DNA from 3 places in the Bradyrhizobium sp. SZCCHNS3052 genome. Region 1 is predicted to be linked to each of the others. Evidence: predicted binding sites of a transcription regulator. Region 1 holds the regulator's gene; each other region holds the start of a gene.
The links. Region 1 encodes LexA, which represses DNA repair genes until DNA is damaged. Its sites were predicted from a motif close to TGTTCNNNNTGTGTTCNG; they were not measured.

Region 1 (10,294 bases):
CCTGGTCGCGCTGGTGCAGTTCGGCCTGCCCAGACTGTTCGCGACGCCGGACAGCTCGACCACCCAGCGCATCGCGCTGTGGGGCGGCCGCGAGCTTGCGATGCTGTTGCTGGCCTCGCTGATCGCGGGGCTCGCGACCACGCCCTATGCCGCCTTCCATTTCCATCGCGTCACGCCGTATGGCGTGCTCGCCAATCTCGCAGCGATGCCGGTCGTCTCGGCGCTGGTGATGCCGGCCGGCCTGATGGGCCTCGTGGCGGCGCCGTTCGGGCTCGACGGTCCCTGGTGGACGCTGATGGGCCTCGGCATCGACTGGATGATCGCGGTGACGCGCTGGGTGGCGGCGCTGCCCGGCGCGGTCGGGCGCATCCCGGCCTTCGGCATCGGTCCACTGATCCTGGCCAGCCTCGGTGTCATCCTGATCGGCCTGCTGCGCACACCGCTGCGCTGGTCGGGCGCCGTGGGGCTCGTGGTGGCCACCGCGTGGGCCGCCGCGACGCCGCTGCCCGACGCGCTGATCGCCGGCGATGGGCGCGCGGTGGCGGTGCGCGGCCGTGACGGGCGTCTGCATGCGATGCGCATCGGCAAGGACGTGTTCGCCACCAAGGAGTGGCTCGCGGCCGACGCCGATGCCCGGCTGCCGGCGGATTCATCGCTCACCGATGGCGTCTCCTGCGACGAGGCGGGCTGCGTGGTCGCAATGGCCGACGGCCGATTCGCCGCCCTGACCCTGCGCGCCGAGGCGCTCGCCGATGATTGCGCCCGCGTCGCGCTCATCGTCACCGCGCGCGCCGCGCCGTCATCCTGCGCGGCGGCCGTCATCGATCGCGAGCGGCTGCGGCAGCAGGGCGCCTTGATGCTGGTGCGGCAGGGCAGGAGCTTCGCCGTCACGCCGGCGCGCGCCGGCGGCACCGACCGCCCATGGTGGCCGGCGCCCGCCGAGGCCGGCGAGTTCGACACGACGCTGACGCCGCGCGCGCCGGCCGCGCGGCCTCAGGACGCGACGCCGCCGGAGACGGAGCAGGGCGAGGAAGACTGAGTGCCGGGCAGCTCGAGCGTGCCGAGATGATACTCGGTGTCGCCAGGTCCATGTTGCCAAGTCCATCGAACCGCGAGGGGCTTTCGGCCAGCGTGAACGCAGCGCGCGGATAGCGTTGCCAGATGGCGATGTCGTCAGCCCTGTCAGCCATCCGAACACAAGCATATCGCAGCCGGGCTCGGTGATCCCGGCGGCCTTGTTCCAATCGATCTTGTTGACCACGGCGGCAGGCTCCCCCGGCACATCATGCCGGCCGAGGGATGTCGTTCCTATCCGATGCGATGCCGGGGCGTGAGGTTCGCCCGAGAGGACTTTGCGCTTGCAGAACCCAAATCTCCCACGGTCGAAAGCTCGCTCACGACCGAGAGAAATGCCGATGCGGAGACCCCTCAGGTGATGCTGATGCGGCGAATCGGTGTGGCCTGCGAAGGCGGCACGTCCTCGGCGATGTCCGGGCGTCGCTCCGCCGGCTGCTTGCTGACCGGCAATTGCAGCACGGTGACGCGCTGGCCCTCGCAGAGCTGGGTCACCAGCACGTGGCGGCCGTCGGCGAATTCGATCGCGTCGTGATGGCGATCGGGAATGTGAGTCTCGATGCTGTTGAACTTTGCGACGCGCTCGCGGATCGTCCGGGTCCAGAGCCAGCGGCTGTCGTAGCGGACGTCCTCGGCGAAGGCCAACTCGGTGCCGGGCAGCATGCAGACTGCGACGGTCGGCTCGCTCTCCAGGGCGAAGCCGCGGGTGGCGGTGCCACGGAAGGTCATCGAGATCAACGTCTCGCCGACCTTGGCGGGACGGGACGCAACCGCATGGAGGCTGTAGTCACACATCGGATCGCTCCTCGTTGAGAGATAGCCGACCCACGCTCCCCCCGGACAGGCGCAGGCCTCTATCAGAGTGGACATCGATGGTGATGTTAGCGCGCGCTTCGCGGCAATTCTGCGCTGATCTGCATCGCGTGTGCCCGCGGCCGATCACAAGCGTTTGAGCATGCCGCGCTGCACATCATGAGGTGCATTCGCGCGTGACGTATTTTGCTGGGCAGCCTCCGATCGGCGGCGAAAGCGCGTGCGCCCGCCGCCCATCGACCGATCCCATTCGCGATCAGTACTTGCGGTACAGCCCGACCAGCTTGCCTTGGATCTTCACCCGGTTCGGCGGCAGGATGCGTACCTCGTAGGCGGTGTTGGCCGGCTCCAGCGCGATCGATGCGCCGCGGCGGCGGAAGCGCTTCAACGTCGCTTCCTCATCGTCGATCAGCGCCACCACGATGTCGCCGGTGTCGGCGGTCTCGTTGCGTTGGATCAGCGCCATGTCGCCGTCGAGGATGCCGGCATCGACCATGGAGTCGCCGCGTACCTCGAGCGCATAGTGATCGCCGTTGCCGAGCATGTCGGCAGGCACGCTGATGGTGTGGCTGCGCGTCTGTAGCGCCTCGATCGGAGTACCGGCGGCGATGCGGCCCATCACCGGCACTGCGACGGGGCGCTCGCCATCGTCCAGCGCGGGAGTGCTGGTGCGCACCTTGCCGAGATTGCCCTCGATCACCGATGGGGTGAAGCCGCGGCGGTTGTTGGCGGCCTGTGACAGCTCGGGCAGCTTGATCACCTCGATCGCGCGGGCGCGGTTGGGCAGCCGGCGGATGAAGCCGCGCTCCTCGAGCGCCGTGATCAGGCGATGAATGCCGGACTTCGAGCGCAGATCGAGCGCATCCTTCATCTCGTCGAAGGACGGCGGCACGCCGGCTTCCTTGAGCCGCTCGTTGATGAACCGCAGAAGTTCGTACTGTTTGCGCGTCAGCATCTCGACCTGGTCCCCGGTTTGTTGTCGTCCGAGTCCAGGAGCTGCGCCTCGCGCACAAACCGGCTGAGAGCGCCCTGGAGTCGGACCGTCATCGCGTCGCCCGCAACATACTAAAAACAAATCATGAACGGACACTATATGTTCGATGTGTGTTCCGCAATCCTAAAAATATGATGAACAGACCGGGCTTTACCGGGGAAGCGGCTCAGTTCGGCAGGCGCAGGATCTCGCACGGGCTGCCGGCAGGCGCCTTCGGCGCAAACGCCGGCCGGATCACCACCGCCTGCGAGAGCGCGAGATTCCCAAGCAGCGACGAATCCTGCTGGCTCACCGGGGTCGCAACCAGCGTGCCGTCGGCGCGCTCTTCGAGCCGCGCCCGCAGATAGTCCTCGCGCGAATCGTTCGGCCCGAGCTCGCGGCCGAGCAGGGCGGTCTCGCGCGGCATCACGGCCTCGTCGCGGCCGAGCAGCCGCCGAATCAGCGGCACCAGGAACAGGAGGGCGCAGACATAGGACGACACCGGATTGCCGGGCAGTCCGATCACCCTGACGTCGCCGAGCCGTCCGTGCATCATCGGCTTGCCCGGCCGCATCGCGATCTTCCAGAACGCCATCTCGACGCCCTCGGCTTCGAGCGCCTGCTTGACCAGGTCGTGATCGCCGACCGAGGCGCCGCCGGTCGTGATCAGGATGTCGGCCTTGGCCTCTCGGGCCCGGCGGATGCCGGCGATCGTCGCCTCCATCGTATCCGCGGCGATGCCGAGATCGATCGGGGTCCCGCCCTCGTTGCGCACCATCGCCCGCAAGGCGTAGCCGTTGGAATAGACGATCTGGCCCGGGCCGGGTGTCGAGCCCGGCATCACCAGCTCGTCGCCGGTGGCGAGCAGCGCCACCTTCGGCCGGCGCCGCACCGGCAGCGCCGGATGATTCATGCTGGCCGCCAGCGACAGGTCGCGGTCGCTGAGCCGGCGCCCGGACTTCAGCAGCACCATGCCCTGGTGAAAGTCGACGCCCGCCGGCCGGATATGCCGGCCCTTGATCGCGGCCTCGGTGATCACGACGTGGCCATCTTCGGCGATCGTGTCCTCCTGGATCACCACCGCGTCCGCGCCCTCCGGAACAACGCCACCGGTGAAGATCCGCGCCGCCTCGCCGGGTCCAACCACGCGATCGAACGGCCGCCCCGCCGCAACCTCGCCGATGATCTTCAGCCGCGCCTTGGCCTGGGCGGCGTCCGCCGCGCGCACGGCATAGCCGTCCATCGCCGACATCGCCTCGGGCGGCTGCGTCCGCAGCGCCGCGATGTCCCGCGCCAGGATGCGGTGAAACGCTTCGTCCAGCCCGACCTGCTCCTCGGCCAGCGGTTCGGCGCCGGCGAGCACGGCGGACAACGCATCAGACACCGGCATCAGGGCCATGGGATTTCCTTCGGACGGAGACGGCAGATCGAATGAATCGCCTTCTAACCGAACGCGCACGGCGCGGCCAAGGGCCTAGGCCGCTCCCTGCGTTCTGACCGTCTGCTGTGGGCCGTTTCCGGGCCGCTGCCTCACGATCGCGCGAGAAAGTCCGCAATCAACCGCATGACCTCCTGCGGACGTTCCAGGCTCGGCAGGTGCGCCGTTCCGGCCAGCTCATGTCCTGACCCCGTTCGGCATTGTTGCGGCGAGCAGCCTGCTTCGCTGCTGGATGTGAGGAAAGTCCAAGTCCCCCCGGATGACGAGCGATGGCGCGACGATCTCCGCGAGGCGTGGGAAGGCTGGTGCCACATCGAGAGTCGCGCCGGTTGGCGGCGCGCGGAGTGCGGCGGCGTTCTTCTTCAGGAACGTCTCGCGCGGCTCGCCGGAGATGCGTCCCTCGCGCTGCAAGGGACCGTCGACCCACAGATGCGCCTTGATAGCGCTGACCCGATCCCAATCCTGTGCGGCCTCGGCAGCGGCCAACGACGCCGTTAGCGCCTTGATCTCCGGTGGATAGACCGGCTCCGGCGCGCCGCTGATCGAAGGTGCGATCAGCACCAGCGATGCCATACGTGACGGATGGCGAAGCGCGAAGTCGAGCGCGATGCGGCCTCCTTGCGAGCAGGCAATCAGCGTCGCCGGCCGCGCCGGCGCGAGCGCGTCGACGACGGCGAGCAGGTCCTCGACCGGAGAATGAGCTTCCTCATAGGCGACCGTCTCACCAAATCCGCGCCGGTCATAGGCGATCGTCATATGCGTTGCCGCGACGCCCTCGATCTGCACGCGCCACATGGACGAGCATTGGACCGTGGACCAGCCGATCTACGATCCCAGCACGATCGACTGCCCGGTTCTCGTGCTCGCGACGGAATGGGATGTGGATGTCCGCTTCGGGATGGCGCACGACCTGTTCGTTCGCCTCGTGAGCGCGCCATACAAGCGCCTGGTCGAGATCGGGCAGGGCACGCACATGATCCTGATGGAGCGGAATCGACGGCAGGCGTTCGACGTGGTGATCGGATTTCTCAACGAGCGCGTCGTGCCGGCGCGTTGATCGTCGCGCGGACGACCTGCACCGCGTCAGAGCGGATGCCGAATCCAGACATTCGGCTCGACATAGGCGGCATGGTCGTGCTCGACCGACGCGAGCACGGGCACGAGAGCACCGGGGACCTCGATCTCGCCCGAGCTGTCGAAGGTCACGCCGGTCCATTGCGACCAATCGGCGAGCGTGCCGACGATGGTCATCGAGCACGGCGCGATCTTGACGATCTCGCCGCCGATGCCGATGCGCTTAGGCGCCGGCTCGTCTGCGGCCAGCGGATGTGGCGGGAGACGGGCCGGATGGCGCCGTTGCCGGCGGTCGCATTTAGGATTCGCTTTTTCGGAAAAAGCTGCTATGCTGATTTGGTCCCGTGCTCGACAGGAGGGGCGCTTCGCGATCGTCACGGACGTGGAGCGCGGGATGCGGTGGCCGCGACGTGTCGCAGCGTGCCCTGATGGCGCGCGGACGAACGGCATGGCGCGGACGTGAAGTCGCGTGGTCCTGGCATCCCGAAGCTGATGCCAAGCCGAAGGGTGCTGATGATCCCGTCGGCGACGGTGGCCAACAAGCCGGGCACCGGGGAGATCGCGTATAAGCGTGAAGACCATCGCGCAGGGAATGCCGGATGTCGGCTGGACCTGTGGTGACTGCCGCCTGCTTTTTTTCTGCAGGCGGGCCATGGGTTGCGGCCTGCAGCCCGGCATTCCCTGCGCCCTCCGATTGGAGGAGGGTGAAATGAGAGCAGCAAAGCTCGGGCACATCGTGTCGCGAGAACAATTTTGCACGAGTGGGCACCGTCATTGCGAGCGCAGCCTTTCAGAACGTCACGCCGCCGGCCATGACGCACCCTTGCGCGACGCGATCAGATCCCGAGCGCCTCCAGCGCCGCGGCGATGTCGGCCGTCGAGCGCACCAGCACCGCCTGCAGCCCGCTCGTTCGCGCGCCGTCGATGTTTTCAGCGAGATCGTCGAAGAAAACGATCCGCTCGGCCGGCGCGCCGATCGCCCGCACCACGTGATCATACGCCTCGGCATCCGGCTTTCGCAGGCCGATCGACGACGACAGGAAGATCTCGCGAAAGTGACCAAGCAGGTCGGCATAGCGCGGCGAGAAGTGATCGATGTGCGGCTGGTTGGTGTTGGAGAAGGCATAGAGCGGCAGTCTCGAAGCCGCGCGTGCGAGCAGCGGGGCGATGCCCGGCATCGGGCCGACGAAGATCGCGTTCCAGCCCTCGAGAAACTGCGCGTCGGTGATGTCGATGCCGAGCTGCCGGCGCAGGTTGGCGAAGAACGCGGCATCGGAGACGGTGCCGCGCTCGTGCCCGTGATAGATCTCGTCGCGCACGAAGCGCGCGGCGATGCGCTCCGGCGGACAGCCGGCATGCGCTGCCCAGCGCGAGACAACCTGGACGAAATCGATGTCGATGACGACGCGGCCGAGGTCGAACAGCAGCGCGTCGGCGGCGCCGGGGCGGAGAGCGGAGGCGGGCATGGGGCGGGTCGACGATGCCTTGCGTGGGACGGAAGCGGCGCCTCCTCAATACCGGTAGGGCTCGATGTCGACCAGCGGAAACGCGCTGACCACGCTCGGCAGGTTGGTGGCGGCCGCCGGATGCAGATAGGACGCGTTCAGCTCCGCGAACGAGGTGACGCCGAGCAGGCCGAGCGCGCGGATGACCTCGTCCTCCAGCAGCTCGAGCATGCGCAGGATGCCGTCCTCGCCGGCCGCGGCGAGCGCCCAGCATTGCAGCCGGCCGATGCCGACGAGGTCGGCGCCGGAGGCGATCGCCTTGACGATGTCGGTGCCGCGGCAGAAGCCGCCGTCGACCATGATCTTTGCCCGGCTCTTCACGGCGGCGACGATCTCTGGCAGCACATGCATGGCTCCGCGGCTATGGTCGAGCTGGCGGCCGCCATGGTTGGAGACGTAGATCCAGTCGACGCCGTGATCGACCGCAATCTGCGCGTCCTCGGCGGTCGCGATGCCCTTGATGATCAGCGGCAGCTTGAACTTGTCCTTGATCAGCTTGACGGTGTGCCAGCTCAGCGCCTTCTGGTGGTCGCCGCCGGTCGCGCGCAGCCGGCTTTCGCGGACGTAGCGCTTGGCGATGTCGCGCTCACGCCGGCTGTAATGGGCGGTGTCGACGGTCAGGCAGAACGCGGTGTAGCTGTTGGCGACCGCCCGGCTCACATAGTCCTCGACGAAGGCGTCGTCGCCGCGGACATAGAGCTGGAAGATTCGCAGCGCGTCGGGCGCGGCCTCGGCGGTCTTCTCCAGCCCGGGTTCCGACACCGAGCTCAGCATGTGCGCGGCTCCGAATCGGCCCGCCCCACGGGCCACGCTGGCCGCCCCTGCCGGATCGAAGATTTCGAGCGCACCGACCGGGGCCATGACCACCGGCAGGCGCAGCTTGCGGCCGAAAGTTTCGACCGAGGCGTCGACCCTGGACACGTCGCGCAGCACGCGCGGACGGAACGCGATCTCGTCGAGCGCCATCCGGTTCCGACGCAGCGTGGTCTCGGTTTCGGCCCCGCCGATGATGTAGTCCCAGGCGTTCTGGTTGAGCTGGGCGCGCGCCTTGCGGATGAGCTCGTGCAGGTTCTGGAACTTCTCGTCGCTCGAGCCGAGTTCGACGTTCCGCCACCCGGCCTCGATCGGGGTCCGTTGGTTCATGTTTGCCTCCCAGCGACTGTCATGCTTGCGGTTTTGCTGCGGAGCATTGCCCATCGAGCGGGCCGGGAGCAAGCCATTCCGAACTCGAGCTTCCCGGGCGCGCGCGGGGAGCGGCGCCCCGCAGGCCCAGGCCATCAAATCGCGGCGTGGTACACGGCTCGTCGAATTGTGATCATGGGTGTCCGTGAAAGACGGGGTATGTTCAGCCGGGCCCGGCGCCGGCGCAGCCTTGAGCTTGATTTCAGCCTGTGAACGTCCATTTCGGATGCGAGCGCCGGCGGTCGGGCCCCGGTACGGCGGCGCAATATCGGCCTTGAAGAAACCGGAAATGTGGTGTGTGTTCGCAACACAAATCGCGCCGGCGATGCGTGCGGACCATTTGATCGGCCGGCCATCCAACAAACGCTCGGGAAGCAAACAATGCGAAAAAACTGGCTGTTCTTGGCGGGCACGATGACCGGCGTCGGGCTGACCCTGATGGTCACGGGTCCCGACGGCGCGCAACTCGTGGCCAAGGCCAAGGCCGCGGCCGGCATGGCCGACACCTATTCGCAGCTCAATCTGTTCGGCGCGGTGTTCGAGCGTGTTCGCGCCGACTATGTCGAGAAGCCGAGCGATCCCGCGCTGATCGAAGGCGCCATCAACGGCATGGTGTCCTCGCTCGATCCGCATTCGCGCTACATGAACGACAAGTCCTGGCGCGACATGCAGGAGACCACGTCCGGCGAGTTCGGCGGACTCGGTCTCGAGGTCACCATGGAGGAGGGCCTGGTCAAGGTCGTCGCGCCGATCGATGACACGCCCGCGTCCAAGGCCGGCGTTCTCTCGGGCGATCTCATTGCCAAGATCGACGGCGAGGCGGTGCAGGGACTGACGCTCGAGCAGGCCGTCGCCAAGATGAAGGGCGGCGTCAACACCAAGACCAAGCTCACCATCATGCGCAAGGGCAAGGACGCACCGCTCGACGTTACGCTGACGCGCGAGATCATCAAGGTGCGCCCGGTGCGCTATCACACCGAAGGCGGCGACATCGGTTATATCCGCATCACATCCTTCAACGAGCAGACCACCGAGAGTCTGCGCAAGGCGGTCGCCAGCATCTCCAAGGAGATCCCGCAGGAGAAGCTCGCCGGCTACGTGGTCGACCTGCGCAACAATCCGGGCGGGCTGCTCGATCAGGCCGTGTCGGTCTCCAGCACGTTCCTGCCGCGGGGCGAGGTGGTCTCCACCCGCGGCCGCAATCCGGAGGAGACGCAGCGCTTCACCGCGCGCGGCGGCGACCTCACCAAGGGCAAGCCGCTCGTGGTGCTGATCAATGGCGGCTCGGCCTCTGCGTCGGAGATCGTGGCCGGCGCGCTGCACGATCACAAGCGTGCGACCCTGGTCGGCACGCGCTCGTTCGGCAAGGGCTCGGTGCAGACCATCATTCCGCTCGGCGCTGGCAACGGCGCGCTGGCGCTGACCACGGCGCGCTACTACACGCCGTCGGGACGCTCGATCCAGGCGCAGGGCATCGCGCCGGACATCGAGGTCAAGCAGGACGTGCCGGACGAGCTGAAGGATCGCGGCGATCTCAAGGGTGAGGCCGGCATGCGCGGCCATCTCTCCGCTGCCGACGGCACCGAGCAGACCGGCTCGCAGTCCTACGTTCCGCCGGACGAGAAGGACGACAAGGCGCTGCACGCCGCATTCAACGTGCTGCGGGGCGTCACGGTGAACGCCGACGTCCGCGCCAAGGCGGCGGTGCCGAACTGATCTGCGAAGCGGGCGGGTGCGCGGCTCGCGACGCGCGATGCTCACACCCGACGGGGCGGCCCTGAGGCCGTCCCGCCGTGGTTTTCGACCAGTGTGTACAGGCGAACACGGAGTATGTCCGTCTGTGTCCCGTAGATCATGGCGGAGCCGTGGACTTCAAGGCACGACCAGTCGGCAGGGTTTGAATCTGGCTTGCGGAAAAGCCTCAAATTGCAACGGTATTTATCGGTTCGGAACCGGCTCAGGCGGCGTCCGAGCGCGAATGGCGGCCGGATGAGGGATTGGCGCGCTGCGCAGCGAACAATTGCCGCACGTCGGCTGCGGGCTTCGGAGGGCTGAACAGATAGCCCTGCATCTCCGAGCAGCCGAGCCGCTTCAGCACCTGCCGCTGCGCCTCGGTCTCGACGCCCTCGGCGGTCGTCGACATCTTGCGGATGGCGGCGATGTTGACCACGGCCTGGACGATCGCCGCGGAACCCTCGCTATCGGTGATGTCCTTGACGAAACAGCGGTCGATCT
Region 2 (10,294 bases), 110 kb from region 1:
CCCGGATGACCTCGTCGATATTGGCCACGGCCACGGCGAGACCGACCAGGATGTGGGCGCGGTCGCGCGCCTTGTTGAGCAGGAACTTCGTCCTGCGCGTGACGACACGCTCGCGGAACGCGACGAAGATCGTCAGCAGGTCCTTCAACGTCATCGTCTGCGGGCGGCCGCCGTCGAGCGCCAGCATGTTGGCGGCGAAGCTCGTCTGCAGCGGCGTGAACTTGTAGAGCTGGTTGAGCACGACGTCCGGCACGGCGTCGCGCTTCAGCTCGACGACGACCCGGTAGCCGTCGCGATCGCTCTCGTCGCGCAGGTCGGCAACGCCTTCGACCTTCTTCTCGCGCACCAATTCGGCGATGCGCTCGACCATCGTGGCCTTGTTCACCTGGTAGGGAATCTCGGAGATGATGATCGCCTCGCGATCCTTGCGGATCGTGTCGATCGTCACCTTGCCGCGCATCATGATCGAGCCGCGGCCCAGATGATAGGCCGAGCGGACGCCGGCGCGTCCAAGAATGATGCCCCCGGTCGGGAAATCCGGGCCCGGAATGATGTTGATGAGTTCGTCGATCGTGAGCGTGGGATTGTCGATCAGCGCGATGCAGGCATCGATCACCTCGCCGAGATTGTGCGGCGGGATGTTGGTGGCCATGCCGACCGCGATGCCGCCGGCGCCATTGACCAGCAGATTCGGATATTTGGCCGGAAGAACCGACGGTTCCTTGTCCGAATTGTCGTAGTTCGGCTGGAAGTCGACGGTATCCTTGTCGATGTCGTCGAGCAGCGGGATCGCCGACTTCGCGAGCTTCGCTTCGGTGTATCGGTAGGCGGCCGGCGGATCGCCGTCGACGGAGCCGAAATTGCCCTGGCCGTCGATCAGCGGCACGCGCATCGAGAAGTCCTGCGCCATGCGCACCATGGCGTCGTAGATCGACTGGTCGCCATGCGGATGGTATTTACCGATGACGTCACCGACCACGCGCGCGGACTTGACGTATTTCTTGTCGGGCGTGTGCCCCTGCTCGTACATCGAATAGAGGATGCGCCGATGCACCGGCTTCAGGCCGTCGCGCGCATCGGGCAGCGCTCGCGACACGATCACGCTCATCGCGTAATCGAGGTAGGAGCGCTTCATCTCATCGAGGATGGAGACGGGACGAATGTCGGAAGGTCCGCCCGGCTCGCCGGGCTTCTCATCTTCTTTATCGGACAAAGGGGATACCGGTCGGTTTTGACACGCGAAAATCGCTTAGAATCATATAGCGCAGGAGCGTGCCGCAGGCCACCCCCAAGGCGATCCGAAGAGCGCTTTTTCTGCTCGCCTTTCCAGTCACTTAACCGGTTGCCGCGGCCGCCCATGGCAGGCTCCGGGAACCGTCTTCGGCTACGGCCCGAAGACGACCTTGTGCATGATGCGTCCCGGCAGCAGCGTGAACAGTCCGGCGATCACCAGGGCGCCGGAAAACAGCATGATCATGGCCCGGCGATGGGCCGCCACCCGGTGCCGGTGCGCAGCCCACACCGCCAGCGGCAGCACGGCCAGCGTGTAGATCGACAGCAGGTGGATCGGGCTCCATGGACCGACCAACCGGATGGTGTGAATCCAGAACGAACTGGCTGCAACGGCAACCATGAGCGCGACCCAGATCCAGCCGACCGTTCGATGCGGCACGGTCCCCTTCGGGGCGGCGAACTGAACGAGCCCGAGCGCGAACGCCGTCATCGCGGCGACGGCGTGCAGCTGGACGGCGGGCTCGGCGTCGAGCAGCGGCGCGAAGCTCATGGCAGCCCCCAGAGCTAGATCGCAGCCCGCAGCTCGTGCAGACGTTCCTTGATTGCGTCGACATCCACGCTGCCAGCACGCATCTTGGCTTCGGCTTGGCCTTTCACCAGCCCGCACAGTTCGACGAGCATAGCGTCATGGGCGCATACCGCGTCCATCTTGGTGTAGACGAGATTGTACTCGACGGGCTCCCAGGTCCCAAGATCGGCAAGGTTGTGCTGCATCTGAACCTCGAGGTGATCGAGCGCCGCGGCGAACTTGGCCTCCGCCGTGAGCTTCGCCTCAAATTCATGGAACAGGTCGAATATCTCCTGCCCGCCTCCCCGGGCAAGCGCGACCGGATGACTTCGATCGCCTCGCGCTCCTTGGCGACCTTGGCATCCTTTCGGCTGCCGGTCTCGAAGAAGGGGACGTCTCCGACCAGCGCCTCGACGAGGTCGTGGACGATGATCATCTTCAGCACGCGATCGATCTCGACCGGTCTTTCGAGATGACGGTGCACGAGCAACGCGAGCAGAGACATGCTCCAGCTATGCTCGGCCACGCTCTCGCGGCGCCCGTCAGACAGCCAGCTGTGGCGCAACTCGCGCTTCAGGCCCTCGGCGAGCCGATAGAAGTCGAGGGTCCTTGCCACAGCCTCCATCATCGTACCAACCTCGCACGATCGCTTGCAGCACCCCGGCCGCCCCCCTCGGATGACCGCCGGCCTGCCGTCCAGACACGGGCAAGCCGGCTCGCATCAGCAGCGTCCGCGCGCGCCTCAGAACGGAATGTCGTCGTCCATGTCGCTGTTGCGTCCGCCACCGCCCGCCGAAGCAACCGCGCGGCGCGGCGGCGCCATCGACGGACCGCTGCTGCCGAAATCACCGCCACCCATGTCATCGGAGAAGCTGCCGCCACCGCCGCCCCGGCCATCGAGCATCGTCAGGGTGGAGTTGAAGCCCTGCAGCACGACCTCGGTCGAGTACTTCTCGACACCGCTCTGATCGGTCCATTTGCGGGTCTGCAGCGCGCCCTCGATGTAAACCTTGGCGCCCTTCTTCAAATACTGCTCGGCGACCTTGCAAAGACCTTCGTTGAAGATCACCACGCGGTGCCACTCGGTCTTTTCCTTGCGCTCGCCTGTCGCCTTGTCGCGCCACGTTTCCGACGTCGCAATGCTCAGATTGGCGATCGGCCGCCCATCCTGCGTGCGCCGGATCTCGGGGTCCTTGCCGAGATTGCCGACCAGAATCACCTTGTTCACACTACCCGCCATCACCACTCTCCCGCGGTTCTCGATCATCGGACCGGCCGTCCACACCGGCCTCACGGCGTCCGGTGGCTAACCCTTCCTCTCGCGGCGGACCCTATACGGTTGCCGCGCGGTCCACCCGCCCTGTCCGTTGTTTATCCACATATAGCAGGCGGAAGGCCATTGTTCCAGTTTTGTTCGCGCGCATATGTCTACAACCGTGCGTCGAGTTCCACGGAACTCGATGGAACCGCAAGTTCTCGCAATGGAACCCGGAAAAAGTTCCCTTATTCACGAAAAAGGGATTAACTTTCATTAAGTTAGCCAGCCTCACTTCCTCCTCGGCTGTGGCTTTTGGGAGACGGTATCCAGGGTTGAATCGCGTATATTTGAGGATGGATTGGGGCCGCAAGCGTGGTCGCACCAACTTCACAGACGAGCGTCTCCGGGGACCATTTTGGAGACGCCCAACGCGGGAGACTTGGGATGAAACGAATTTTTCTCGGAGCTGTCAGCTTGATGGTTTTGGGGGCGCTGACGCCGGCGGGAGCCGCCGATCTCGCCGCCCGCCCGTACACGAAGGCCCCGGTGATGGCGCCGGCGCCGCTTCCGACCTGGGCCGGCTTCTACCTCGGCCTGCAGGGCGGCGGCGGCTGGGGCCGCAGCAACGAGACCTTCTTCGGGGCGCCGAATACGGCGATCTTTGCCGGCACCCAGAACTATGACACCAGCGGCGGCTTCGTCGGCGGTGTGGTCGGCTACAACTGGCAGGTCGACAACATCGTGTTCGGTCTCGAGGGCGACTATCACTGGGCCGACATCAACGGCCGGTCGGGCGTCGTCAACGCCGGTCTCGGCGATACCTACTTCACCAGGCTGCGCGGCTTCGGCGACATCAAGGGCCGCCTCGGCTGGGCTGCGGGTCCGGCGCTGTTCTTTGTCAGCGGCGGCGCTGCCGTCGGCGATCTCCAGCACCGCTACGACGCGGCGCTCAATGGTGGCGCGGCCAATAGCTTCGCTCAGAACAACTGGCGCTGGGGTTGGACGATCGGTGCCGGCGCCGAGTACATGTTCGCGCCGAACTGGTCGGCCAAGGTCGAATACAACTATCTCGACTTCGGCAAGAGCTCGATTCAGTACAGCGCGGTTCCGACCAACCGCTCCGAGTGGAGCGACACCGTGCACACCGTCAAGGCGGGCGTCTCCTATCACTTCGGCGGCCCGATCGTGTCGCGCTACTGATTGCACGCAAAAAGCGAATATGTCGAAAGGCCGGCCTCGCGCCGGCCTTTTTTGTGTGCCAGAACCGGCACTTGCCGAGCCGTTGTGTCCTTTGGGTGACGGCTTTTTACGGCGGAAGGAGCTATCAACGTCCGGCGGGTGGGCGTTGGTGAGAGCGTGCGTGCGGGCGTCGGACGTGGTTTGGGGAATGCGATGAGAAGGCTGTTGCTGGGGGCGACAACTTCGCTGGCGCTGGGGATTGCGCCGGCCATCGCTGCCGATCTGCCCGCGCGCACCTTCACCAAAGCGCCTGCGATGATCACGACGATCTATGATTGGAGTGGCTTCTATATCGGCCTGAATGCCGGTGGCGCAGCGGCCCGCACCTGCTGGACCAACAAGGTCAGCTTTGCCGGCGTGGCCGCAACCAACGCGGAAGGCTGCCATGATGCGACCGGCGCGCTGGCGGGCGGCCAGATCGGCTATCGCTGGCAGGCTGGCGGCTGGGTGTTCGGCATCGAAGGTCAAGGCAACTGGGCCAACCTCAAGGGCAGCAACACCAGCCAGTTCGCCCCGGCCGTGACCAACCAGACCAAGATCAACGGCATCGGCGTGTTCACCGGCCAGATCGGCTATTCCTGGAACAACGTGCTCTGGTACGTGAAGGGTGGCGCCGCGGTCGCGGGTGAGAAGTACAACGGCCTCTCCACGGCCACGGGCGTGGTGCTCGACGTGTCCAGCGCCACGCGCTGGGGGGCTGCGGTCGGGACTGGTGTCGAGGTCGGCTTCGCCAAGAACTGGTCGGTCGCAGCCGAATACGAGCACCTGTTCATGGGCAACCGCACCTTCGGCTTCTCGGGTGTTCCCCTTGGAGCCGCGGGCCGGACCGATGCGGTCGGCCAGGACGTCGACATGGCGACGGTCCGCGTGAACTATCGCTGGGGCGGTCCCGTCGTTTCCAAGCACTGACCCTCGAGGGCTGACACTCGGGATCTCACGCGGCGGCGCTTGCCCGGCCTGTCGTCACTCACGCTGTGACACAGCTCCCCCCGTCGGCTCTGGCAGTCGCCGTCTTTACCCGCGCTTAAGCACGATCGGCACATCCCGCCACACGGCTCGTCCCGGTCACGAGTTTGGAAAGCAGTCTCCCTTACAACCAGCCACAGGCCACCTTCGCGTGGGCCCGGATCGGAGGGATCCGGAGCGTGGTGTATTGGGACTGGGGAGAGACGAATGCAGAAGACGACCTTGATCTTGACCGCAAGCGCCGCGGCGCTGGGACTGGCGCCGGCCTCGGCGGCCGACTTCGCGACGCGCCCTTACAGCAAGGCGCCGCCGCCGGCCTATGTCACGCCGCTGCCGAGCTGGGCCGGGTTCTACCTCGGCGTCAATGGCGGCGCCGACTGGAGCCACAATTGCTGGACGCTCAACCGCGTCGGCGGCGTGGCGGTCGTGCCGACCCAGTCCGAAGGCTGCCACAACGCCTCGAGCGGCCTCATCGGCGGCCAGGTCGGCTATCGCTGGCAGGCGGCGAGCTGGGTGTTCGGCGTCGAGGCCCAGGGCAACTGGACCGACCTGAAGTCGTCCAATGCGAGCACGGCTGCGCTGGCCGCGGGCATCACCAACACCACCAAGACCGATGCGATCGGCCTGTTCACCGGCCAGGTCGGCTACGCCTGGGGCAACGTGCTCTGGTACGTGAAGGGCGGCGCCGCCGTCACCCACAACAAATACACCGGCACGGCGAATGCGGCCGCGCCCTTCCCGGTCGGCACACTGCTGGATTCCGCCAGTGAGACCCGCTGGGGCGGCACCGTCGGTACCGGCGTCGAGTTCGGCTTCGCGCCGAACTGGTCGGTCGCCGTCGAGTACGACCACCTGTTCATGGGCTCGCGCGACATCAGCTTCCCGGCCACCGCAACCGTGCTGTCGCGCGTCGATACCATCAAGCAGGACATCGACATGGCGACCGTCCGCGTGAACTATCGATTCGGGGCGCCGATGGGCACGCGCTACTGAAAAAAGCCGCCGCTCGCACGCATTCGGAAAGGCCGGCCCTCGCGCCGGCCTTTTTCGTGTCAACAGCCCGGCAGCGTCGCGGCGTTTTTGTGCTAAATATATGATATATAACGCTTTTTCATTTCTGTGGCGGGCGCGTTACAGCCTCTCCGGGATGCCCTGTGTATGACTTGCCCATCGCTTGTCATTCCAACCTCCCGGGGGAGAATTTGATGAAGAAGTTGCTTGTGATCACGACGGCGCTCGTCGGCATCGCATCCGCCACATCCGCGTCGGCGGCCGACATGGCGGCCCGCCCGTACACCAAGGCGCCGCCGATGGTCGCGCAGATCCTGAGCTGGTCGGGCCTCTACGCCGGCATCCAGGGCGGCGGCGGCTGGGGCACCAGCAAGGAGACCTTCCTCGGCCGCTTCAATGCGCCGGGCTTCCTGGGCACCCAGAACTACAACACCAATGGCGGCTTCGTCGGCGGCGTGGTCGGCTACAACTGGCAGGTCGACAACGTCGTGTTCGGCCTCGAAGGCGACTATCACTGGGCCGACATCAACGGCCGCTCCGCCGTGGTCAATGCCGGCGTCGGCGACACCTTCTTCACCAAGCTGACCAGCTTCGGCGACATCAAGGGCCGCCTCGGCTATGCCGCCGGTCCCGCCCTGTTCTTCGTCAGCGGCGGCGCCGCGGTGGGCCAGTTGCAGCATCGCTATGACGGCGTGCCCGGCAACGTCTTCAGCCAGAACACCACCCGCTGGGGCTATACGGTCGGCGCCGGCGCCGAATACATGTTCGCGCCGAACTGGTCGGCCAAGCTCGAGTACAACTATCTCGACTTCGGCAAGAGCACGATCCAGTACAGCGCTGCGGCGCTCAACCGCTCCGAGTGGAAGGACACCGTTCACACGGTCAAGGCCGGCCTCAGCTACCACTTCGGCGGCCCGGTCATCGCAAAGTACTGATGCCTGCAAACCGACAGGTTCCGAGAAGGGCCGGCGAAAGCCGGCCTTTTTTGTTGCCCTGATGCCACCTTGCCGGCTCGCCACACCCGGAACCAAGTAACTGAGTGACATAGGCTTTCTGGAACTTGGCCGTAAAAACGCGGTTTGGGCGCGAGTGTGTCTTCAGGGTGACGGTAATCCGTACGGAACCGGGCTATAGGAACCTCGTCAACTTGAACGGGTGAGTCTGTTTCGTGCGTAAGCTTATCGGTGCGATGCGGACTTCGAGGAATAAAAATAAACTGGAGACTGGAATGAAGAAGATCCTGCTCGCGACCGTGGCCTTGGCCGCCCTGGCCGCTCCCGCTGCCGCCGCTGATCTTGCCGCACGCCCGACCTACACCAAGGCCCCGGTTGCCGCGCCGGTGCTGACCTGGACCGGCTTCTACATCGGTGCCATGGGCGGCTATGCCAACGAGAATGCTGACTTCGCGGCCATGAAGGGCGGCTTCGCCGGCGGCACCGTCGGCTACAACTGGCAGCAGGGTGCTGTCGTGTTCGGCCTCGAGGCCGACGCCGCTTGGGCCGACATCAACGCAAACGTCGGCGCGCTCGGTGTCAACGCCGAGTCCAAGATCCGCGACTGGGGCACTGTCCGCGGCCGCATCGGCTACGCCTTCGGCCCGACCCTGCTGTACGCGACCGGTGGTTACGCCTGGGCCGACAACCGCATCTCGCTGACGGCCCCCGGCTTCGCCGCTGCCGACAGCAAGATCCACTCCGGCTGGACCGTCGGCGCTGGCGTCGAGTACATGTTCGCCCCGAACTGGTCGCTGAAGGGCGAGTACCTCTACAAGAGCTTCGGTGGCGAGAGCTACACCTTCACCGGCCTCGGCACGCTCACGACCGGCACCCTCAACGTGCATTCCGGTCAGGTCGGCATCAACTACCACTTCTAAGTTTTTGCCTCCGGGCCAACGCACACAGCCTCCGCTCTGCCAGAGCGGAGGCTTTTTCTTTGTGGGATCGTGCACAAAACAGGACGGAACCGGTCCGCCTCCTGCCAGTCGCTGCCATTCCCTGAGCGCATTGTTGATGATTCGCTGACGGCACTGGAAATCCAGCTCCGTTCTTCCTACGTTCCGACCATACCTTTTCCCCCTGGCGTCCGATGGCCGGCTTCCGGCGAAACGCGCCTGCAACGATGGCGCGACTCTGCGCCGTGGGACGATCGTCATGGATGAAGTGCTCAAGGCCAAGCAGCGCGCGCAAGCCAACCAGTCGAGCCTGCGGGCCATCACCATCCGCGGCGCCCGCGAGCACAATCTGAAAAACATCGACGTCGAGATCCCGCGCGACAGGCTCGTCGTGTTCACCGGCCTGTCCGGCTCCGGCAAGTCCTCGCTCGCCTTCGATACGATCTACGCCGAGGGCCAGCGCCGCTACGTCGAATCGCTGTCGGCTTATGCCCGCCAGTTCCTGGAGATGATGCAGAAGCCGGACGTCGACCAGATCGACGGCCTGTCGCCGGCGATCTCGATCGAGCAGAAGACGACCTCGAAGAACCCGCGCTCGACGGTCGGCACCGTCACCGAGATCTACGACTACATGCGCCTGCTGTGGGCGCGCGTCGGCGTGCCCTACTCCCCGGCGACCGGCCTGCCGATCGAAAGCCAGACCGTCTCGCAGATGGTCGACCGCGTGCTGGCGATGCCCGAGGGCACCCGCCTCTATCTGCTGGCGCCGGTCGTGCGCGGCCGCAAGGGCGAGTACAAGAAGGAGCTCGCCGAATATCTCAAGAAGGGCTTTCAGCGCGTCAAGATCGACGGCACCTTCCATGAGCTCGCCGAGGCGCCGACGCTCGACAAGAAGTTCCCGCACGATATCGACGTCGTCGTCGACCGCATCGTCGTGCGCCCCGACATCGGCCAGCGTCTCGCAGAAAGCTTCGAGACTGCGCTGAAGCTCGCCGAAGGCCTGGCCGTCATCGAGTTCGCGGACGCTCCCGCCTCGGCCGCGCCGGCGGAGGAGAAGGAAAAGAAGAAAACCGCAAAGATCCACGACAAGAGCGGGCCCGAGCGCATCCTGTTCTCGGAGAAGTTCGCCTGCCCGGTCTCCGGCTTCACGATCCCCGAGATCGAGCCGCGGCTGTTCTCGTTCAACAACCCCTACGGCGCCTGCCCGGAATGCGGCGGCCTGGGGGTCGAGCAGCACGTCGATGCCGACCTCGTCATTCCCGACAAGGACGTCACCCTGCGCAAGGGCGCGATCGCGCCCTGGGCCAAGTCGTCGTCGCCCTATTACCTGCAGACGCTGACCGCGCTCGGCAAGTTCTACAAGTTCACGCTGGACACCAAGTGGAAGGACCTGCCGAAGAAGACGCAGAACGCGCTGCTGCACGGCTCCGGCGACGACGAGATCAAGTTCACCTATGAGGACGGCGTCCGCGCCTACGACACCAAGAAGCCGTTCGAGGGCGTCATCACCAACATCGAGCGCCGCTTCCGCGAGACCGAGAGCGAGTGGGCGCGCGAGGAGCTCGGCAAATACTTCAACGACGTGCCCTGCGCCGGCTGCAAGGGTTTTCGGCTGAAGCCCGAGGCGCTGTGCGTCAAGGTCGGCGGCAAGCACATCGGCGAGATCAGCGACCTCTCCGTCAAGGCCGCCGGAGAATGGTTTGCCGAGGTGCCGAAGGCCCTGAACGCGCAGCAGACCGAGATCGCCACGCGAATCCTGAAGGAGATCCGCGACCGCCTCACCTTCCTGCTCGACGTCGGCCTCAACTACCTGACCCTGGCGCGCTCCTCCGGCACGCTGTCCGGCGGCGAGAGCCAGCGCATCCGCCTGGCGTCGCAGATCGGCTCGGGGCTGACCGGCGTGCTCTACGTGCTCGACGAGCCGTCGATCGGCCTGCACCAGCGCGACAATGCCCGCCTGCTCGACACGCTGAAGCGGCTGCGCGACCTTGGCAACACCGTCATCGTCGTCGAACATGACGAGGACGCGATTCGCCTCGCCGACTATGTGCTCGACATCGGTCCCGGCGCCGGCACCCATGGCGGCCACATCGTCGCCGAGGGCACTCCGGCCGAGATCATGCGCAAT
Region 3 (10,294 bases), 170 kb from region 1:
GGCCAGGTCGCCTTTGACGGCGTCGATCTGCAACTTGAGCCTGCGACCGCGCAGACGCTGGCGCTGGCGCTGCACGAGCTGGTGACAAACTCGGCCAAATACGGCGCGCTGTCGGTCCGCTCCGGGCATCTCTCGGTCAAATGGAGCATCGAGGATGAGCGCCTGGATCTGATCTGGATTGAAACCGGGGGTCCATTGGTGCGCGCGCCGACCTCGCGCGGCTTCGGCACGCGCAGCCTGATGGCCAGTGTGGAAAGCCAGCTCGGTGGGCGCGCCTCGTTCGACTGGCGTCCCGAGGGATTGGTGTGCCGGCTGGTCGTCCCGCTCCGCCCCGGCGCGACCCCGCCGGAGATCACGAGCCCTTGCGCAACGGCGGCGCCGGGCGACGCACGACAACGGGCTGCTGGCTGACCGCTCCGGATAGCTCAGGCCATGTCGCGCGAGATCCGGACCGGGATCGACTTGGCGGCGGGCACCTTGCTCCCTTCCGCGTAGTGCCATAGCGGAATCAATCCGTTGCATTCGGGGTAGTAGGCCGCAACGTTGTAGCGCGGAATGTCGAACGCCACTGCCTGGAGCCCGCCCAGCGAGCGCTCCACGCCATCATCGGCCTCGGTCGAGAGCCGAACCGGCTCGCCCTGCTTGATGCCCAGATCAGCCATGTCGCTCGCGTTCATGAAGACGATCTGACGGCCACCGGTGACGCCGCGAAACCGGTCGTCCTCGTTGTAGATGGTGGTGTTGAACTGGCCGTCGGCGCGCAAGGTCATCAGCTGGTAAACGCCATTGCCTTCCTCCGGCGGATTGAGCGCCGCCTTGGGCACGGTGAAGTTCGCCTTGCCGGTCGGCGTATTCCATTTGCGTTCGCGGGCACCAAGCGGCCGCGGAAAGCCGCCGGGCTCAAACAGGCGCTTGTTGAAGTCTTTGAACTGCTCGGGATAGGTCCGCTCGATCGCGTCTCTGACGCGCGCGTAGTCGCCCACCCAGGCATCCCAATCGACGCGCGGATTTGGCTTCAGGGTGGCCTTGGCGAGACCGGCGACAATGGCTGGTTCCGACAACAGGGTCTCTGCGACGGGTTGGCGCCGCCCGCGCGAGCCGTGAATGCAGGTGGTGGAGTCCTCCATCGAGACCGCCTGATCTCCGCCTGCCTGCCGGTCGATTTCGATGCGGCCGAGGCACGGCAGCAGATACGTCACCTCGCCTGGCACGATGTGGCTGCGATTGAGCTTGGTTGCGATCTGCACCGACAGCCGCAGCTTCGACCACGCCGGCTCCATCAGCGAGCGTTCAGGGACGGCGCGCAGGAAGTTGCCGCCGAGACTGACGAAGCCCTTCACGTCGCCCTTGATGATGCCTTGGCAGGCATCGACCGTGCTGAGACCGTCCCAACGCGGCGGCTCGAACGAATAGAGCTCGGCAAGCTTGTCGAGCGGCACCAACTTGGTCTTCTCGGAGATGCCGACGGTGCGTTGCCCCTGAACGTTGGAATGGCCACGAACCGGCGAGATGCCGGCCCCCGGCTTTCCGATGTTGCCGCGCAACAGCAGCAGATTCACGATCATCTTGGCTGTCTCGACGCCATGCCGATGCTGGGTAATTCCCATCCCATAATTGGCGATCACGGCGTGCGAGCCTGCATAGACCTTGGCAGCCTCCAGAATGGCGCCGCGCGTGAGGCCGGAGGAGCGTTCGATATCGCTCCACGACGCCTGCCGGCAGAAGGTCGCAAAAGCCGCGAAGCCGGACGTGTGCTGCTCGATGAAGGCGACATCGAGCACACGCGGGCCCTTCGTGGCGACCGCCGCGTCATCCGCCTCAATCACCGCCTTGCACAACCCGAGCAGCGCCGCCCCGTCTCCGCCGACGCGCAACTGATGGTATTGCGTGCTAATCCGCGTCCCACCGGTGAGCACCATCTGAATCGGGTTCTGCGGATCAGTGAAGCGCTCCAGTCCCCGCTCACGCAGCGGGTTGAAGGTGATGATGGGTACGCCGCGTTGCGCCGCCCGCTGCAACGGATGCAGCATGCGCGGCGAGTTTGTCGTCGTGTTCTGGCCGAAGAAGAATATGCAATCCGCTTTGTCGAAATCCTCCAGCAGCACCGTGCCGACGGGCACACCGATCACCTCCGGCAGCGCCACCGACGTCGACTCGTGGCACATGTTGGAGCTGTCGGGAAAATTGTTGGTGCCGTACATGCGGCCGAAAAGCTGATACATGTAGCTCGTCTCGAGCGAGGCCCGACCCGACGTGTACATGACGACCGAGCGTGGATCGAGCCTGTTCAACTCCGCCCCGATGTCGCGAAGGGCCTCGTCCCAGCTCACGGCAACATAGCGATCCGCCGCAGCGTCATAGCGCATGGGATGAGCAAGACGCCCCTGCTCTTCGAGCTGATGATCCGACCAGGATCGCAATTCTGTCAGACTGTGCCGAGCAAAGAACTCCGGTCCGACTGTCTTGCCGGTGATTTCCCACGCGGTCGCCTTGGCGCCATTCTCGCAGAATTCGAACGGGTGCGGCTTTGCCGGCTTGGCCCAGGAGCAGCTGACGCACATGAAGCCGCCTGGCTTGTTCTGTTTCAACAGGATCTCGCTGCCAAGCAGGGTCACCTCCTCCTGCGTCAGGATGCTGGCGACCGCGTGCACCGAACCCCATCCGCCGGCCGGAGCCCTGTAGTCCTGGATTTTTGCTTTCTCGCTCACGACGCTCTCCGCGGCCTGTTCAAAAGCGGCAAACCCGGGATGAGCAGCGAAGTTCCGATTCCTCGCTGAACGTTGCGAGGCTATCGTCGAAGTCCCGCGGGCGAAGGTCCGCGCTAGGAATTGGGAACGACCCGGCCCGCCGCGAGTCATTTCCATGCCTCTGGCGGCGTTCCCCCATCTCGCTGGAGGCACTCCGTGTGGACTGCGGCCCAGCGTTCGACCCCTCGGGCGCTGGGCCCGTCCCACTGAGGTAGCCGGGTTTTCTCCCGGCTTCCGATCTCAGCATCAAGCCGCGCTGCGCTTGAGATGGCGGCCTTCCTTGACCTCTTCGATGATCTTGGCGCTGAAGGCTTCCAGATCTCCGGGATTGCGCGAAGTGATCACGCCCTGATCGACCACGACCTCCGCGTCCTGCCAATGCGCGCCGGCATTGGCAACGTCCGTCTTGATCGATTTGTAGGACGTCATCTTTCGCCCCTTGGCAATTCCGGTCTCGATCAGGAGCCACGGCGCATGACAGACCGCCGCAACGATCTTCTTGGCTTCAAAGATCTCCTTGATGAACCGCAGCGCCTTCGGCTCGAGCCGCAGCAGATCCGGATTGATCTGACCGCCCGGCAGCACGACGGCGTCGTAGTCCGAAGCAGACGCCTGGTCCAACGTCTTGTCGACCTTGACGGTCCGTCCCCAGTCCTTCTCATCCCAGCCCTTGATCTCGCCCGGCGCGAGCGAGATGATCTCGACGGTCGCGCCCGCCTGCTTGAGACGATCGCGCGGCACTTCGAGCTCGGATTGCTCGAACCCGTTGGTTGCGAGGATCGCGATCTTCTTTCCCTTGATATCCATTGGACTCTCCTGGCCATTCGACACCGCCGGCAACCTCGCGCTGGCCTCCATGTTCCGCCTGGCAGGCCAGGCGGATCGTCACAACTGGTCGATCGAGTCAGCGCTCGCCTGGGTGGAACCAGCCTGCCTATGGCGCCGTTTGTTTGGACGTCCCTGCCTTGAATGGATGGGCGGCGTCGAGCGGCACGGCATCGCTGCATCGGCGGATCGCAATCTGGAGGCGCTCGTGCCCTACGCATTGTTTGAGAATGACGAACAGATGACCCGCCCGTTTCGCACCGAGCGCGAGGTCTGGGAGGCCGCGGAACAGGCCGATCTCATCACGCTCGGCACGCATGGCGAGAAAATCCTCGACAACAATTTCGAGATCAAATCATGCGAGGCCACACCGGAAGAGCTTACCGCCGCGCCGCCGGACATCGTATTGCCCGAAGCTCACACGCCCGATGCTGATCGAGGGAGCCGGACTACCGACCAATCTTTCTCCTCACCGGCCAAATTGAAGATGCGGACGTCCTCATGACCCGGCGCAGGTTGGCCTTTGCGGCTCAGGTGATCGTCGGCCATGTCGGTTCCTGGCCTGATCATCGGACTACGGACGAGCGGCGGATCGCTCGGCCTTACCGCCAGCCTCTCATGCGCGCCGGGCGCCGCGCTGCTTGCGAGGCAGTCGGCTCGCTTCCTCCAGCTTGAGCCGCTCTCGCTGTTGCCGCAGCCGGTCAAGCGTCTCCAGCATGTGGTGCAGAAGCACTTCGGCGGCCGCCGTCGAGGCCCGAGCTCGCCGTAGCTGCACGATTTCACGGCGCTGCCGCCCGACCCGGAGACGCATACGGTCGATTTCGGCTCGAACCACACATAGATCGCGCATGAAGCACCCGAGCAAGAGTAGGATCGCACAATAGAACAAAATAGGAACACTTTGCAAGCTTCCCCGTTGAAGCCGGGCAACAACGGGAGATCCCCATGGCCGAACAGCTGCAGAAAGATCCCGAGGACTGGGTGTCCGGAGCCGATCCGATGACGGATACCCAAGCTTCCTACTTGAGAACGCTCAGCGAGCAGGCTGGCCGATCCGATCCCACGCGAGCGGAGATGACGAAGGCTGAAGCGTTCGAACTGATTGATGAGATGAGACGCGCCGCAGGGTTGGATTGAACCGGCATATTCGACTCACCAGGACGATGGGTCGGCAGATCGGTATTCCAATGTTGGCGATGCCGGTCCGAAGCTGTCGCGAATCAGAAATCGGTCGTTTAGTCTCCGCGGCATTTCGCGGGAGTCCACCATGGTTGCGGACAGTGACAGCAAGGTTGCCTGGCATCGCGCCCAGCTCAAAAAGAATCGCGCGACCTTGAAACAGATCGAGACGGCGCGGTTCACGGTGGGCGAGAGCGCCGATGCGAAGGCGCTCGAACAGACCAAGCGGCAGGTTGCGGAACTCCAGGTCAAGATCCGCGAATCCGAGCACCTCATCGCTCAGCACGACAAGCAGACGCGACGCCCGCTGGCGACCGACCTGCGAAGTCTCTCGAATGTCGCTTGGCGCAACTGGACCGGCAATGGCCCGCGCTGAGGGCTTGCTGCCATTCAGTCCACGATCTTCTGATGCACGCCTCCAGGCTCTTGCAGAACCGTAGACACATTCGACGGCTGTGATTTGTCAACCGTCGGCGCCCAGCGCTTCAGCCGTTCATCGCTCCTGCCGATTGCATCGAGGTCGATGCGTCCTTCCGCCAGAGCCTCCTTGGCGCAGGCGAGCGCGCGGTGGAACTGGGTGCCGTCATAGGCCACCAGCAACAGATCGGCGCCGCCGTTGAGAGCCTCCACGACAGCTTTGCAGAGATCGCGGCCGTAGATCGCCCCCATCACGAGATCATCCGTCACGATCACGCCCTGATAGTTCCAGCGACCGCGAATGAGTCCCTCGAGCACGGCTTTGGAATGTGAGGCAGGCCGCTCTGGATCGATCGCATCGACCGTCACGTGACCGACCATCATCGCCGCGTGCGAGCCCTGCAGCACCTGTCGGAACGGCCGCCAATCCGACCGTTCCAAGACATCTGCCGGCGTGCCGAGCTGTGCCGAGAAATGATGCGTATCGGCTGCGACGCGCCCCAGACCAGGGAAATGCTTGACGGCCGCGCGGACACCGCTTGCTTCCAGGCCACGGACGTAACCGAGCGCAATGTCGCCAACCACCGCGGGATCGTTGGAGATCGCGCGACGGCCGATCAAGGTGTGAAAGTCCAGTCGGTTGCGTGTCCAGCTCGGGCGAAGGTCGACGACCGGAGCCAAATTGAAGGTGATGCCGGCAGCCGCGAGAGCCTCCCCCTGGGCGCGCCCCATCGCGAACGCATCCTGCGCGCGCCGCGAGGCCGGCAGATCGGCCAGCGTTGCGAGGCCGGGCATGTTCGGCAGGGTCGGAGACAGGTGTGCGACGGCGCCTCCCTCCTGATCCGCCGCAACCAGCAGAGGCGGCAGCCCGGCACTCCGGCGCGCGTCCTGCAATCGCGCCATCTCGGCGCGCAGCTGAGGCTCGGTCCGGCCGCGGATGTTGTGGTGTGTCACATAGACGCCCGCGATCAACCCCTGTCGGGCCAACGCGGCTGCGTCATCGACGGCCGTGTAACCGACGATGAAATGCCGGCCGAGCAGATGCGCCACGTCGGGGGGCGTCCGGAACGTCTCGTACTTGCGCCAGGCAAACATGAACTGCGTCGACGTCAGCATGATCAGCGGAACGCACCATGCTACGACCAGAGCGCGTCCGGCGGGCCCCCGCCGCCACCGACCGCCGAGCATCAGCAGCAGCGGAACGGCAAGCCCGATGAGGAGCAGGGCTGCGTGGCCGCTGCCCCGCAGCCGAACCAGATAGGGCTCGTTGCTGTTCAGCGTGACGAAAATGAAGAGCAGAGCAAGGATCCAGAGAACCGCGGTCCTGATACGTCCGAGCATGTGTGCAGCCGATCATCCCAGGGGAAAGACGGCCATTGCGTAACAATCACGTTTCCCCCGCGCCAGATGTGGAATCGCGTCTGCACGAAATCTGCAAACAAATCCTGAAATGCTGCAGATCCCCTCGTGAGCTGCTGCATGGGCAGGCGTCATGCTTAGCTCATCGGCTTGTGCCTCCCGGCCCGAACGATGACCCAAACCAAGGATTCCTCCATGACGACTCTCGCCGAGCCGACGGCTGCGCCCGTCGCGCCCGATTCCATGTGGCTCAAATTCGCCATCACTGCCGGTCTCGTCGGCCTCGCCGACACGCTGCTCTACAACGGCCGGCCGATCGGCCTGGCATTCCCGCTGTTTTTCGCCGCGCTCGCCGCAGTGAGCATTCTCGCCAATCTTGCCAAGACCGATCGAAACCGTCTGGTCGGAGCTGCAGTTCTCTTCGTTGCCGGCCTGGCTCCCGCCATCGAGGAGCTGAACCTGCTTTCTTTTCCTGTCCTGCTGCTCACGACGCTGTCGGCTATCACGCTGGCGACCAACCGATCCGCGCGCGGCTTCCGGCTTCCGCTGACCGCCGCGCGGCAGTTGCTCCTGATCGGGCCGTTTCGACTGATACCTGATGCGATCGTGACGCTGCGCGCGAACATGATCACGCGAACTCTCGTTGTCTGGAGCATTCCGCTGGCACTCGGCTGCGTGTTCTTGGCTCTGTTCGCAGCAGCCAATCCGGTCATTGAGCGGTGGTTCGCCGTCCTCAGTCCCGAGCGCGTCGCCTCCCAACTCACGATGGGGCACGCGATCTTCTGGCTCGTGACGTTGTCCATGGTCTGGCCATTCGTCAACCTTCGCTGGCGCGAGCGGACCACGACCTCGAGCCCGCCGATCGAAAGCGAGCCCGATCAGCCGTCAATGCTGACGACCGTGCTCGGCCCTGAAACCGTGATCCGGGCGCTGATCCTGTTCAACATCCTGTTTGCCCTCCAGACGGCGCTCGACGGCGCATATCTGTGGGGACATGCTGCGCTTCCGGACGGCATGACCTATGCGACCTATGCGCACCGAGGCGCCTACCCCTTGATCGTCACGGCGCTGCTCGCGGCTGCCTTCGTCATCGTCGCCGTCCGCTCCGAGACCACGGCAAACGAGTCGCGACTGGTCCGGCCGCTGGTCTATCTCTGGGTGGCTCAGAACGTGATGCTGGTCGTGTCCTCGATTCAACGGCTTCACATGTATATCGAGACTTATGCTCTGACCTATTGGCGAATCGCGGCCCTGATATGGATGATCCTGGTCGCGATCGGCCTGATCCTCATCGTGCTCAGGATCGCTCTCGACAAGTCCAACGCATGGCTCATCCGTATGAACCTGCTGGTGCTCTCGGCGACCATCTACGGCTGTGCGCTGATCAATTTCGACCGGCCGATCGCAGACTTCAATGTCTCCCATAGTCGTGAGGCGGGACAGAGCGGCCCTCTCGTCGACGGCTCCTATCTCGTCTGGCTCGGGCCCGAGGCACTGCCGGCCATCGAGCGGGCGATGCTGTTGCGACCGACGGACCGAGGGCTGGCCAGCGACCGTGATCGGCTCCTTGAGCAACAGGAAAGCAGCATGGCGTCCTGGCGATCCTGGAGTTTTCGCGGCTGGCGCCTGCAGCGCTATCTCGATACACATCCTGTGTCGCAGAAACCAAGCTGATGCCTCGCCGCGGAGTAGAGCTCGTGTCTCCCCGAATCCTCATCGTCGACGATGACCCGCATATCCGCGAAGTCCTGCGCGTGGCCTTGAGCAAGGCCGGCATGGCGGTGAGGGAAGCCGCCGACGGCCGCGCTGCGCTGGCCAGGGTCACCGAAGACCGTCCGGACCTGATCGTGCTCGACGTCGGCATGCCGGAGTTCGACGGCCTCGAGGTCTGCCGGCGCATTCGCCGGACCTCGCAAGTGCCGATCCTGTTCCTGTCGGCCCGCGACGAGGAGATCGACCGCATTCTCGGGCTCGAGATCGGCGGCGACGACTACGTGACAAAGCCGTTCAGTCCGCGCGAGCTGGTCGCCCGCGTCAACGTCATTCTCCGCCGGGTCGCGAACGGCGGAGGTGATCGCTCGGCCGAGCCGGAGAAGCTCGTCCATGGCCGGCTCCGGCTCGACCCGCAGCAGCACCTGGCCCGTTTCGATGACATGCCGCTGACGCTCACCGCGCTGGAGTTCAGCATCCTGCGCACGCTGATGACGCGTCCTGCGGTCGTGTTCAGCCGCGAGCAGATCATGGCCGCCGCCTATCAGCTCAACATTCAGGTCTCCGACCGAACGATCGACAGCCACATCCGCAACATCAGAGCGAAGCTCGCAGCCGCGCATTGCGAGGACGCGATCGAGACGGTCCATGGCGTGGGCTTCCGGCTCGGCCGCTGCGGCACCCCATGATCGCGCCCAAGCCCAAGGCAAAATGGCGGCCGTCGCTGGGACAGATCGTCTTTGGCGTGCTGGCGCTGGTTGGCACCTTGCCGCTCGTCGGGCTGTTCTTCTTTCGCATCTATGACAACCAGCTGATCCGTCAGACACAGGCGGAACTGATCGCGCAGAGCCGTGTCCTCGCGGCAGTCTTCGCCGAGGAGGTTTCCGCGCGCCTTGCCACCGGCGTTCCGCTCGGCGCCGAGATCCCGCCCGAGTCACGTCCGGATTCGTCCGACGAGGTGACGCCCATTCGCCCCCTGCTCGATCTTCTGGCCAACGATCTTTTCGTCCGCCGCCCGGACGCCCGCGACGCGGTCCATCCTGCCGATCCGGCCTACGTCGCGATCGGCACGCGGCTGCTGCCGATCGTCAGGGAGACGCAGAAGGTCACCTTGGCCGGGTATCGCGTGCTCGACCCCCAGGGGGTCGTGATCGCCGGCCGCGATGAGATGGGCAAATCACTCGCTCATATCGACGAGGTGGCTGCCGCCCTGAAGGGACGCTACAGCGCCGCGCTCCGCATTCGCATTCCGGACAAGGCCCCGCCACCGATCTATTCGATCAGCCGCGGCGTCGGCGTCCATGTGTTCTCGGCCATGCCCGTGATCGTCGACGATCACGTTGCCGGGGTCATCTATACCTCGCGCACGCCCCGCAACATCTTCGAGCATCTCTATCAGGAGCGCGGCAAGTTCATCGCTGCCGGCTCCACCATTGTCCTCACGACGCTGCTGGTCGGCCTCGTCGTGGCACGCACGATCACACGGCCGATGCGCGAGCTGGTCGATCGCGCCGGCAGGATCGGACGCAACGATCCCGCGGGTTTCCGTCCGCTTGCCCATTACGGCACCCGCGACTTCGCGGAGCTCGCCGAGCACTTCTTCGCCATGGCCGAGCAACTGGCGCAACGCTCCAACTACATCAGGAGCTTTTCCGCGCATCTGACGCACGAGCTCAAATCGCCGCTGACCTCGATCAAGGGCGCAGCCGAGCTGCTGCTCGACTCCCTGGCCAGCCCTTCCGAGACCCTGACCCGCGCCGAGCAGGAGAAATTCCTCACCAACATCCTTGGCGACGCCGACCGCCTCGCGGCGCTGGCCCAACGCTTGCGCGAGCTGGCACGGGCGGAGACGGTGTCGACGGTCGAGTCTGGTAGCATAGCCGAGGCCGTCGGCACGCTGCGAGTGCGTTTCCCCTCGACTGTCATCGAGACGTCCGGCCCGGTCGAGCGCAGCACTAGGCTCCCGAACGAGACCGTGCTGATCGTGCTCACGCATCTCGTCGACAACGCCGTCCGGCATGGCGCCCGGCGCATCCGCCTCGAGGCCGAGGAGAGCA

Region 2: the regulator LexA is predicted to act here: its motif matches at 3,202-3,219, upstream of QX073_RS07350 (single-stranded DNA-binding protein).
Region 3: the regulator LexA is predicted to act here: its motif matches at 4,454-4,471, upstream of QX073_RS07145 (DUF3072 domain-containing protein).

The regions. Positions count from the first base shown of each region.
Region 1 covers NZ_JAUETB010000001.1:1,725,087-1,735,380, reverse strand. Annotated here, with positions in the region: partial or broken gene QX073_RS07940 (ComEC/Rec2 family competence protein) at 1-1,039, shown strand, start outside; gene QX073_RS07935 (hypothetical protein) at 1,429-1,869, opposite strand; gene lexA (transcriptional repressor LexA) at 2,144-2,842, opposite strand; gene glp (gephyrin-like molybdotransferase Glp) at 3,048-4,259, opposite strand; gene QX073_RS07920 (alpha/beta hydrolase) at 4,476-5,093, opposite strand; gene QX073_RS07915 (hypothetical protein) at 5,092-5,355, shown strand; gene QX073_RS07910 (hypothetical protein) at 5,382-5,750, opposite strand; gene QX073_RS07905 (HAD family phosphatase) at 6,209-6,838, opposite strand; gene QX073_RS07900 (alpha-hydroxy acid oxidase) at 6,884-8,020, opposite strand; gene QX073_RS07895 (S41 family peptidase) at 8,441-9,775, shown strand; gene QX073_RS07890 (EAL domain-containing protein) at 10,017-10,294, opposite strand, start outside.
Region 2 covers NZ_JAUETB010000001.1:1,611,697-1,621,990, forward strand. Annotated here, with positions in the region: gene gyrA (DNA gyrase subunit A) at 1-1,213, opposite strand, end outside; gene QX073_RS07335 (DUF2306 domain-containing protein) at 1,385-1,783, opposite strand; partial or broken gene QX073_RS34395 (HD domain-containing protein) at 1,798-2,429, opposite strand; gene QX073_RS07350 (single-stranded DNA-binding protein) at 2,544-3,041, opposite strand; gene QX073_RS07355 (outer membrane protein) at 3,504-4,259, shown strand; gene QX073_RS07360 (outer membrane protein) at 4,452-5,207, shown strand; gene QX073_RS07365 (outer membrane protein) at 5,472-6,257, shown strand; gene QX073_RS07370 (outer membrane protein) at 6,470-7,210, shown strand; gene QX073_RS07375 (porin family protein) at 7,504-8,148, shown strand; gene uvrA (excinuclease ABC subunit UvrA) at 8,426-10,294, shown strand, end outside.
Region 3 covers NZ_JAUETB010000001.1:1,557,569-1,567,862, forward strand. Annotated here, with positions in the region: gene QX073_RS07125 (HWE histidine kinase domain-containing protein) at 1-411, shown strand, start outside; gene QX073_RS07130 (FdhF/YdeP family oxidoreductase) at 426-2,708, opposite strand; gene QX073_RS07135 (type 1 glutamine amidotransferase domain-containing protein) at 2,994-3,554, opposite strand; gene QX073_RS07140 (hypothetical protein) at 3,544-4,077, shown strand; gene QX073_RS07145 (DUF3072 domain-containing protein) at 4,518-4,709, shown strand; gene QX073_RS07150 (hypothetical protein) at 4,840-5,127, shown strand; gene QX073_RS07155 (glycoside hydrolase family 3 N-terminal domain-containing protein) at 5,142-6,509, opposite strand; gene QX073_RS07160 (DUF4173 domain-containing protein) at 6,723-8,201, shown strand; gene QX073_RS07165 (response regulator transcription factor) at 8,225-8,926, shown strand; gene QX073_RS07170 (ATP-binding protein) at 8,923-10,294, shown strand, end outside.